DNA from 2 places in the Alteromonas sp. B31-7 genome. Region 2 is predicted to be linked to the other one. Evidence: predicted binding sites of a transcription regulator. Region 2 holds the regulator's gene; the other holds the start of a gene.
The links. The regulator FNR, encoded in region 2, switches genes on or off when oxygen is low (the NO sensors DNR and NnrR bind a similar motif). The targets are predictions, from matches to a motif close to TTGATCTAGATCAA.

Region 1 (5,151 bases), 530 kb from region 2:
TAAACAACTCTTTAGCGTTTTTAATTTGCTGTAAACTGGCTTCTAAGCGTTCAAACGCATTTTTTTCAAGCAAAGGATGAGTCATAAGGATCTCTTAATAGTTAGGCTGGATTAATAGACGAGATACCGTCGATAAGGCCTTGCAAGCCTACTCGTCGAACCTGTTTCATTGTATGAAGGTAAACCTTCAATGATATATTTTCCAGTGACTGAATTTTCGTTATAGGCGTTTGCGCGGGTAGATGCACAAAGGCATCTTCAGGTAACACGGCAATGCCGCCTTCAGCATATAAATTATTTAATGCCAAGGTGAGTGAATTAGTTCTTAATTTTGCATCTCGCAATTGTGGGTAAAGTGTTAGCAGGATATCTCTCGCTTTACTGCCAAAGTCGATGGCCACAAAGTCACTCGCGCTGACCTCGGCCTGAGCATCACCCACGCGATACAGTGCTAAAGGTTTCTCTAACAGTATTTGACTGTTCACTTCTTCTGACTTTAGCGGTTCCGTGGAAAAAGCTAAATCGGTCACCCGCTCATGCAGCTGCCGAGACAAACTGTCTAACGTCAGCACTTCCGCCTTCACCGACCAATCAGGAAAATCAGCGTGTAACGCTTTAAGTGTTGATGGCAAAATTAATTCGCTAGCCAATTGGGTAGCACCACAAACGACGTACTCAGAAGATTGAATTTGCAGTTCTTGCTTAGCTTCATTCAAGGTACTGCAAAGCTGCTGGGCATAGGGCAATAACTTTTCACCTGACTGAGTCAACTGAATACTGTTTCTTTGCCGGATAAATAACGTGGAATGAAAATACTCTTCGAGCAATTTAATACGCGCACTTACTGCAGATTGAGTAAGATAAAGGTTCTCCGCTGCTTTGCCAAAATGACGTGTATTAGCAACTTCGATAAATGTGGTGAGAAAGCGAATGTCCATGCTTCTTACATAACCGTAGAACTGATGAAAGTAAACTGTCACAGATAATACGTGATGTAAACCAAAAAGCACAGAAACACACTACGATCCGCAGTGTGTTTAGTCAAATTTCAATCAAGTAGGCTAAAAGCTCTCCGATTGTAATCTACGTAGCTTTTCTCGACGCTGTTCGTCTCGCTTTTGCTTCGCTTTAACGTGGTCATGACGTTTTGCGCTGCGCTTAGATGGGAAGCTTTCGTCTTCTACCGAGTCCCATTCTTCACGTTGGTAACGATAGTCTTTACTCATTGTCATCTCTTGGTAATTAACACCCCTTCATTATTCGCTTTGCTATTCAAATGAAAAACGAATATTTATCATCGTTTCGACAATAAATTTTAATAAAATGAAATTTCAAAACAGACCACGTCTAGCGAAGGCAAAATGCCACTTCCCACGCTATCTAGCGTATAGCCACGATACCGAAACAACGGCAGAGGAAAACAAATTACTTCATTTATTTCATAAACTTAAGCCAAGAAAGGTTTCACTCCACACTAATACCGTAGGTGTATCATGGTAAATAAACGCCGTGGCAATCCTTGCAACAAAATTTTTTATTGATAAGAAAAAAAAGTTTTGTTTCAACTTAGATGAGTTTTGGCTTAAAAGTGCGCTTGTACATCAACTTACGCTGGAACTGTTATGAACAACATAGCTATTCGAACCTCTGCAAAACCTTTTATTGACCGTGTGAAGTTTCCTTACGGCTTTAAAAAGTCGGGTGATTTCAGTATTAGTGAAGCGAACTTACTCTCGCTTTATGGTAGAACCCTCAATGCTTTAGAAACCGGTGAGCTACAAGCCGAATCAGAAGATGAGAAACACTTCGTGGATTTTATCTCTGGGCGTGCAGAAGCCATTAACCCTGTCGAAAAAGCATGGGCAAAGTATGTAAGGCTCTCTCGTGGCAAAAAACATTTTTATACCTTGCATAGCAGCGCCAGTAATCAATCTGATTACGATGACGATTATACCGATGAAGAGTTTGACGTAGCCTAAACCGGCCTCTTCAGGGCGCGTTGTGCTTTATCGCTTAGTAATAAACGGTAAAGCACGTCTCCTTTCTCCCGTAGTTTTCGATAAATTCTGATCTGTCTCAATCATCTTGCCGAACAAACCAATATAGCTTTTTATATCTACTTTGAAGGACTACACTTTAGTTAGGCGATAACGTGACAGTTTCCCCTAATGAAAAGTAGGTCGACATCGAATTACCCCAGCCGCAGGCAAAGGAGACGCAACGATGATGGTAACTTACAAACAGTTAAAACATTTTTCGATTCATGCAACAGACAAGGATATTGGCGGCATACGCGATATTTTGTTTGATGATGATAGCTTTGTAATACGCTATTTGGTTGCTGATACCAATACTTGGCTACCACTGAGTCGCAAAGTGGTCATATCCCCTATATCGGTATCCATCATTAATCCCGATCATGACACGATTGATGTGGCCATGGACGCCGAAACACTTAAAAACAGCCCAACCATTGATGAACACAAGCCGGTGTCCAGAGAATATGAAGAAACGTTATTCCGCTATTTCGGCTATGGTTATTACTGGATAGGGCCCGGCGCCTGGGGCGACTTTTCTCACCCGACTGAACTCGCCGACCCCAAATTAATGGACGAAGCCCGAGAAGATTTGTCAGCAAATAAAGAAAACCATCTTCGCGCCTGTGGCGAAGTCTCAGGTTACGAGGTAGCCACCACAGATGACAATGTAGGGCACATTTGTGATTTTGTCGTCGACACCCGAAATTGGGCAATACGGTTATTGGTGGTAGACACCAACAATTGGTTACCGGGTGGAAAAAAACTAGCCCTCTTGCCCACGGATATTCTTCAAATTGATTGGTCGTCTCACAGAGTCAGTGTGAAATTAGACCACGATGGACTGATGGCTCGCCCCGACATTGACATTGATAAACTTGGTAATGGTGAATACATTGCCGATATCGTCCATCAAATTGCTAAATAAAGCCTGGAGAGGCGGCTAGCGATTCGTGGCCGCCTTTATTCACTGCCAATTTACTCATGAAAAACGAATTTGGCGAGAACAGCAATCTCGTCTATTCAGCCAGCGCCTCTTCTGACGCACAGAAAAACTGATAGAGTAACGCCATCGTTTGGGTAACACGTTCGTCAGCAAGACGATAATAAATCGTTTGCCCTTCCCTTCTTGTGGCCACCAATGCGGCTTCCCGTAAGAGGGCCAGATGCTGAGAAATCACAGGCTGTGAAACATCTACCACGTCCAATAACTCGCTTACAGATCGTTCTTTTTCCAGCAAATTGCACAAAATCATCAAACGGGTTTTATTAGCAATTTGCTTTAAATACTGCTCAGCATCTGCTGCATGTTGATGCATTGCTGAAGGGTCGAGCTTTAGAGTCGCTAGCATAAAATGTTCTCATTTTTCATTGGGGAAACCCCTTAATGCATTATACTAAAGTATATAAGGTTTATCGAAAAGCCCAAATTGACTGTCTAACCTTGACAGTGCTGTTCTTCTTTTCCATCAAATGTTATATATAATATTATCATTATATACTAAATAGGAGATTTTACGTGCTAATAGATATCCCTACTCGATTAAAAAATATTGAGAAACCTATTCGTCGAATTACTGCCAAAGAAGCGGCGCTTGAGATTGAGAAAAATCAAGGGTTACTTTTAGATGTAAGGGAAGCCAGTGAAGTGGCCGAAAAACCGGTAAACAAAGCAACGGCCATTCCAAGAGGTATTTTAGAGATGAAGATGCTGGCACTTGTAAAAGAAGCAGATCGGCCTATATATATTCACTGCGCGTCTGGGGTGCGCGCCTCTTTGGCGGCAGAACAACTTATGCTTATGGGCTACGAGCAAGTTTCAGTAGTCACTTGTGCGGTGGACGATATTATTGCAGCAGTAACCGATTAACGCTTACTAAGGCCAGTTTCAATATGGTATAACCCCCTAATCCCCGCAGTGAATTGAGAAAGTTAAACCATGCTAAAATCAACGTTGGAACAATGGCGCATGTTTAAGGCGGTTGTGGACGCAGGAGGCTTTAATCAAGCGGCCGCTGTGGTGCATAAAAGCCAATCCAGTGTGCATCATGCTGTGCAAAAATTAGAACATGCCATTGGCGTTGAGCTATTTGAAAATACGGGTAGAAAAGTGCAGCTTTCAGCTCAAGGTGAACTTATGTACCGTCGAGCCACTTTTTTACTCAATGAAGCACAAAAACTCGAGGCCGTAGCAACCAGTTTACAAGCGGGTACAGAAACGCTGCTGAGAATTGCCGTAGACATTATTTTTCCCTCAGACTTACTTTATAACGTCTTAAATAAAGTGTCTGAGGAGTTCCCCTTGCTACGCATAGAAATTGAAGAAACGGTATTGTCGGGCGCAAATTCAATGCTCAATAGTGGCAATGTAGATATCGCCATTTCACCTTTTACCTATCCCACGGGGTTTAGTGAAGATCTCTGCGAAATCGAATTTGCAGCGGTAGCACATCCCGACCATCCATTACATGCGCTCGACAGGCCGCTAACATTAGAAGATCTCAAGTCTCATCGACAAATCGTTGTACGAGATTCCTCTGCTGAACGCAAAGTGGATGTTGGCTGGCTTGGTGCAGATCAACGTTGGACCGTCAGCCATATTCGTACGTCGGTGGATATCATTTCCCAAGGACTTGGTTTTGCTTGGCTGCCCATTGCGATTATTAAAAAAGAATTAGAAGAAGGAGCATTACTTCCTTTGCCCCTTGGTAATAACGGGGGGTTACGTAAATCGCTGCTGTATTTATCATTTGAAGATGGTGACGGACTGGGGCCGGCGGCGCGCTCTTTCATTGGAGAACTGCGATACCAAACCATGAATCTCCCCTCAGCTCACGGCATGTTGCAACCTTGCGGTGAGCCTTTATGTTAATCCTTGCATTATTTGCTGGCCGCTCAATAAGAAACCACAGGTAGCAATAGATAAACCCAACAACGCCACCGCGCCGTCGTCGGTAGCCATACCTATGGCCATAATGAGGACTGCCACCGCCGGTATTAGCCCCATAAAAGGTACTAATTCTAAAGGCACCATGATAAGTCCGCACAATGCACAACTCAGGGCGTTTAACGAGCGAAAAATAGGTTGGCGCATGAAAAACCAACGAGGAATTAG
Region 2 (5,151 bases):
GTTAACCTTTACCGGTACCTCTGTGAGTTCTTCTTCGACTTTTTCAATAACCTCTGCGGCAAGTGAATCATCGGTTTGCGCTTCTGTATCTTTATCGTCTCGTTTGCTATCTGGTGAAAACCACTGCTTTAAAACATTTTGGCTTTTGGTGAAGAAGTCTTCGGTTTTACGTTGGTTTTCTTCATGGTCTTGGCGCAGTTTTTCTAGCCTAAGTGGCCTAAAGTCGGCGTTTAAGTTAACCGCAATGACAAAATCAGCGCCCAATTGACGACAAAGGTTCACGGGCACTGGATTTACCACTGCACCATCAACCAGCCATCTGTCTTCATAAGGTACAGGGGAAAACAAAGCGGGAATAGCGCAAGAAGCTTGAATACTGTTTCCCACAGGACCTGAGTTGAACACGACTTCACGGCCGGTATATAAATCTGTGGCTACCGACGCAAAGGGTTTGTTCATTTCTTCATAGCTTTCTGCACAAAACTCAGACGCCAATTTGTCGAATACTTTTTGTCCACTTGCCAAGCCACCGCGGCGTAAACCAACACCCATAAGCGCTAATACTTGCCAATCGCTTAGGGAACAAGACCACTCTTTTAGCCCCTCTAACTTGCCGCTTGCATAGGCAGCACCGACATAAGCGCCAATAGAACACCCAGCAACCACATCGATTTTTATGCCGAGTTTTTCCAATGCTTGGATAATACCTATATGGGTCCAACCTCTTGCGGCGCCAGCGCCTAGTGCTAAGCCAATCTTCATTTACTTTGCTTCCGTCATGTTCACTATGTGAATATCGTTTTCTTCTTCAGCAGTGGGTTGAGTATCAAAGCTAGGAGGATCAAAACCAATATCACCGTCTGCCACCGGCGCATCTTGCGTCTTGATGCTTTTAAAATCGTATAAGTTTTTATCTACTAAATGGGAAGGTGCCACATTCTGTAATGCGCTAAACATAGACTCAATTCGCCCTGGAAATCGTCTGTTCCAGTCTTGTAGCATGGCTTTAATATTCTGACGCTGCAGATTCTCTTGCGAGCCACATAAATTACAGGGAATAATGGGAAACTCAGCAGCCTCGGAATATTTGATAATGTCTTTTTCATTACAATAAGCGAGGGGGCGAATAACAATGTGCTCGCCATTGTCGCTCACTAGTTTAGGTGGCATAGATTTTAACTTGCCGCCATGAAACATGTTCAAAAAGAAGGTTTCAAGCATGTCGTCTCTGTGGTGACCCAGGGCAATTTTTGTTGCGCCTAGTTCTTTCGCCGTACGGTACAAAATCCCTCTGCGCAAGCGAGAACAAAGCGAGCAGGTCGTTTTACCTTCAGGTATTTTGTCTTTTACAATGGAGTAGGTGTCTTCTTCAACAATTTTATACTCTACCCCTAAGCTATCTAAGTATTGCGGTAGGACATGCTCAGGAAATCCAGGTTGTTTTTGATCGAGATTAACCGCCACGATATCAAAATGAATGGGTGCAATTTTTTTCAAAAACATGAGGATATCTAGCATGGTGTAGCTATCTTTTCCACCAGATAAGCACACCATGACTTTATCGTTATGCTCAATCATACCGAAATCAGCAATGGCCTTACCCACGTTGCGACGTAAGCGTTTTTGAAGCTTATTTAGGTTGTATTTTTGTTTACTTTGCGATGGGCTATTAGCAACATCTGCACTGCTGATATTTGCACTCATAATAATACTGGCTTGGTTACTGCGAAAGCCGCCATTATACAACAAAGTCGACTTTATGAGCCATGCTAGTAAACACAATAACCCGCTTTAACGAAATTATTGCGCGATGTACAGATAATGGGCTGTCGCTATTTTTTATTTGCTAACGGCGATACAAAACCATCAGGTTTTACGGCCAGCACGTCGCAATCTAGTTCGTCAATCACGTGTTCTGCCGTATTGCCAATTAGTGCTGCCGACAGTCCCACCCGCCCCACGGTGCCAATTATCACTAATTCCGCGTCAATATCTTTGGCTACCATGGGGATGACTTTTTCTGGTAAGCCTTCTTTTACATAGGTGTTTGCTGTGGTAATACCGTATTTTTTTGCATGGCCTGCCATTTCAGCTTGGTGATGATGTTTTACCGAGTTGTTGTAAGCGTCAGGGTCAAATTCAGGTACTTCTATCGCAATATTCAACGGTGTAGAAGGGTAACTGTTGACGAGATTGACATTGCCGTTCAGTAACTTTGCATAATCATTGGCAATCACAGTCAGTTTATCGTTCAATAGGTTATGTTCGTCATCTTCAGAACCCACATTCACCGCAGCGATGATTTGGCCACCTTCTGGCCAATCATGCTCTTTCACTAATAGCACTGGGCTAGGGCACTTACGCAGTAAATGCCAGTCGGTTGGCGTAAAAATAACCGAGGCGAGATCATCGTGACGCTTAGTAGCTTTTACTACTAAATCAATATCGTTATCAATAACATGGTGAATCACTGCCTCAAAAGCGCGATTATTCCACTGAACCACAATGTCTATATGGGAAAAGCCAAGTTGGCGTAAGTGTTCTGACAGCCAGCTTGCATGCTCTTTGGTAACGGCGTCTTTCATAGCCTCACGTTCATCCGGGCTTAACATGGTGGTCATATCATAGGATAAATCGTATACCACCAGCATAGCGGTGATCGTTGCGCCTGTTTTGTCAGATATTTCTTGAGCGCGACTGAGGGCGGGCTGGGTGTCTCTCTCCATTTCTACAACAGCGAGAATGTGTTGATAATTAATCATAACCCCTCCGAACTTCATCGTTTGCGATAGTTATGATGTAAGTGTAATACCTATTTGTAAAAACGTAAGTTGTTTTAGATCAAAGCGATTACAAAATATCAGATACCTGTACAGGCAATCGTTGGCACAGTGACATTTTGTAGTTTACTGTCCAATGCGTCGAAATTGAGAATAGTGATGAGTTTGCCGTCTACGCGAATGATCGCTTCTTTTTGAAAGCGACTTAATAAACGGCTTATTGTCTCAATGGTTAACCCTAAATAGTTGCCTATTTCGTTTCTTGTCATCGTTAAATGAAACTCACGATGGGAGAACCCTCGCTCTTCAAAACGGCCAGAAAGATGCGCCAGAAAATATAACAACCTTTCTTCGGCAGAACGCTTATTGAGTAACATGATCATATCGTGATCCTGCTTAATTTCAGCGCTCATAAAGCTCATGATCTGGCGGCGCAATTTGGGGAATTGCACCGACATTTCATCCAATGTTTCGTAGGGGAGTTCGCACACCATGGCGGTTTCAAGCGCTTGGGTATAGCTTTGATGCTTTTGGCTACGAAGGGCGTCAAAGCCGATGATGTCGCCAGGAAAATGAAAGCCGGTAATTTGCTCTTCACCATCAGCGTTAGTGACAAAGGATTTGAAAGAGCCGGTGCGTACAGCAAATAACGAATGAAATACATCGCCATTTTTTACCAGCGCGTCGCCTTTATGCAAGGGCTTTTTTCGTTCAATAATGTCGTCTAGCGACTCAATTTCTGTTTTATTCAGCGCCACGGGTAAACATAAATGACTAAAACTGCAATTTTGGCAGTGAATTGAAAACTCGCTTCCTTTGCTCATAATAACCGCACCTAAACTGGTAAACTCTACGTAAATGTTACTACGATAGCGGCTAAAATGCGCGATAAATTAAATAAATTGCATATAAGGCCATACAAACCGCTAGTGTCTGTCGAAGTTTTGGCTGCTGGAAAGCAGACACAATGTAAGCCGCCCCCGTGCTTGCCGCGAGTAATGTAGGTAAAGTGCCCAAGCCAAACGCAAACATAATGGAAGCACCGTCCACCGCTGTCCCTGATGCTAATGCCCAAGTAAGGGTGGAATACACGAGTCCGCAAGGTAACCAGCCCCAAATAAAGCCGTACGGTAACGCATGCCAAGGGGTTTTAAAGGGGAGAAAGCGTTTGGAATAAGGTTGAATACGTTTAAATATGCCTTTCCCTAGGGCCTCAACATGGGTTAAGCCTGTCCACCATTTTCCCAAATAACAGGCTAAGGCCAACAGCATTAAAGCGCTGAGTAACGAAAGCACATAAGATGCGACAGGAATATAGTGGCGGGCAATTTGCCCCATGGCACCTGTGATTGCACCAGCTAAGGTGTAACTAGCTATACGACCAAGGTTGTAGGCGAGGGTAAAAGGAAACGCGGGCTTATGGCTAGGCGTAACCGAACGAAGCGCAGCGACAATACCACCGCACATGCCAACGCAGTGTACGCCCCCAGCAATACCGATGAGAAATGCTGACAACAGATTAATTTCTGTCATCATTTTCCTGATTTTGTTGCACTTTTTTGCGTTCTTCAGCCAAGGCTTTTTCCTCTGGCGATAAATCATCATCAAATAAAATGCTGTAACCCTGGCGGTCTAAATCTTCAAATTGATTCGAGCGTACCGCCCAAAAAAAGATAACCACGGCCACTGCAACAATAATAATGGCGATAGGGATAAGAACGTAGATAATACTCATATTAATTATTTACTTAATAGTCGTGTTGAATTGGTTACTACGATAATACTGCTGAGAGACATACCCACAACGGCCATCCAGGGAGACAACACACCGGCAATGGCAAAGGGAAGAATCAAAATATTGTAACCTACAGACCACGCGATATTTTGTCTAATTTTACGTTTAACACTTAGGGCAACATTAAGTAGCTGTGGCACGGATAAAAGACTATCACCCAGCAAGATGACATCGGCTGCCGTTTTTGCCACATCGGTGGCGTTACCCACTGCAACAGCCACGTCTGCACTTGCAAGCACTGGCGCATCATTTATCCCGTCACCCATCATAAGGACTTTTTTGTTTTGCTGTTGAAGCTTTTGTACTTCTTCAAACTTTTGCTCAGGGGACAAGCCACCAAGGGCAGTTTGAATAGGCAGGGTGTTAACAATATTATTCACGTTTTCTTGGGTGTCACCACTTAATACCATCAACTGATATTGGCTTAGCATATCTAATGTGGCTTGCGTGTCATCACGTAACTTGTCACTGACTAAAAACGCCGCTATTAGCGTGTTGCCAGACACCAATAGCACGTTGGCAACGAACGGCAAATTGGCGGGGAGTGATACGCCACAATAGGAAGCAGATCCCATG

Region 1: a site for FNR is predicted at 2,067-2,080, ahead of IUA53_RS07840 (PRC-barrel domain-containing protein). Genes of this name have one in related genera too.

The regions. Positions count from the first base shown of each region.
Region 1 covers NZ_CP065233.1:1,843,562-1,848,712, reverse strand. Annotated here, with positions in the region: gene IUA53_RS07860 (DUF2750 domain-containing protein) at 1-85, opposite strand, end outside; gene IUA53_RS07855 (LysR family transcriptional regulator) at 102-938, opposite strand; gene IUA53_RS07850 (hypothetical protein) at 1,062-1,226, opposite strand; gene maoP (DUF413 domain-containing protein) at 1,623-1,979, shown strand; gene IUA53_RS07840 (PRC-barrel domain-containing protein) at 2,224-2,964, shown strand; gene IUA53_RS07835 (ArsR/SmtB family transcription factor) at 3,056-3,388, opposite strand; gene IUA53_RS07830 (rhodanese-like domain-containing protein) at 3,556-3,906, shown strand; gene IUA53_RS07825 (LysR family transcriptional regulator) at 3,976-4,908, shown strand; gene IUA53_RS07820 (exopolysaccharide biosynthesis protein) at 4,900-5,151, opposite strand, start outside.
Region 2 covers NZ_CP065233.1:2,369,360-2,374,510, reverse strand. Annotated here, with positions in the region: gene IUA53_RS10055 (patatin-like phospholipase family protein) at 1-762, opposite strand, end outside; gene ttcA (tRNA 2-thiocytidine(32) synthetase TtcA) at 763-1,704, opposite strand; gene uspE (universal stress protein UspE) at 1,833-2,762, opposite strand; gene fnr (fumarate/nitrate reduction transcriptional regulator Fnr) at 2,861-3,604, opposite strand; gene IUA53_RS10035 (sulfite exporter TauE/SafE family protein) at 3,657-4,313, opposite strand; gene ccoS (cbb3-type cytochrome oxidase assembly protein CcoS) at 4,300-4,515, opposite strand; gene IUA53_RS10025 (heavy metal translocating P-type ATPase) at 4,521-5,151, opposite strand, start outside.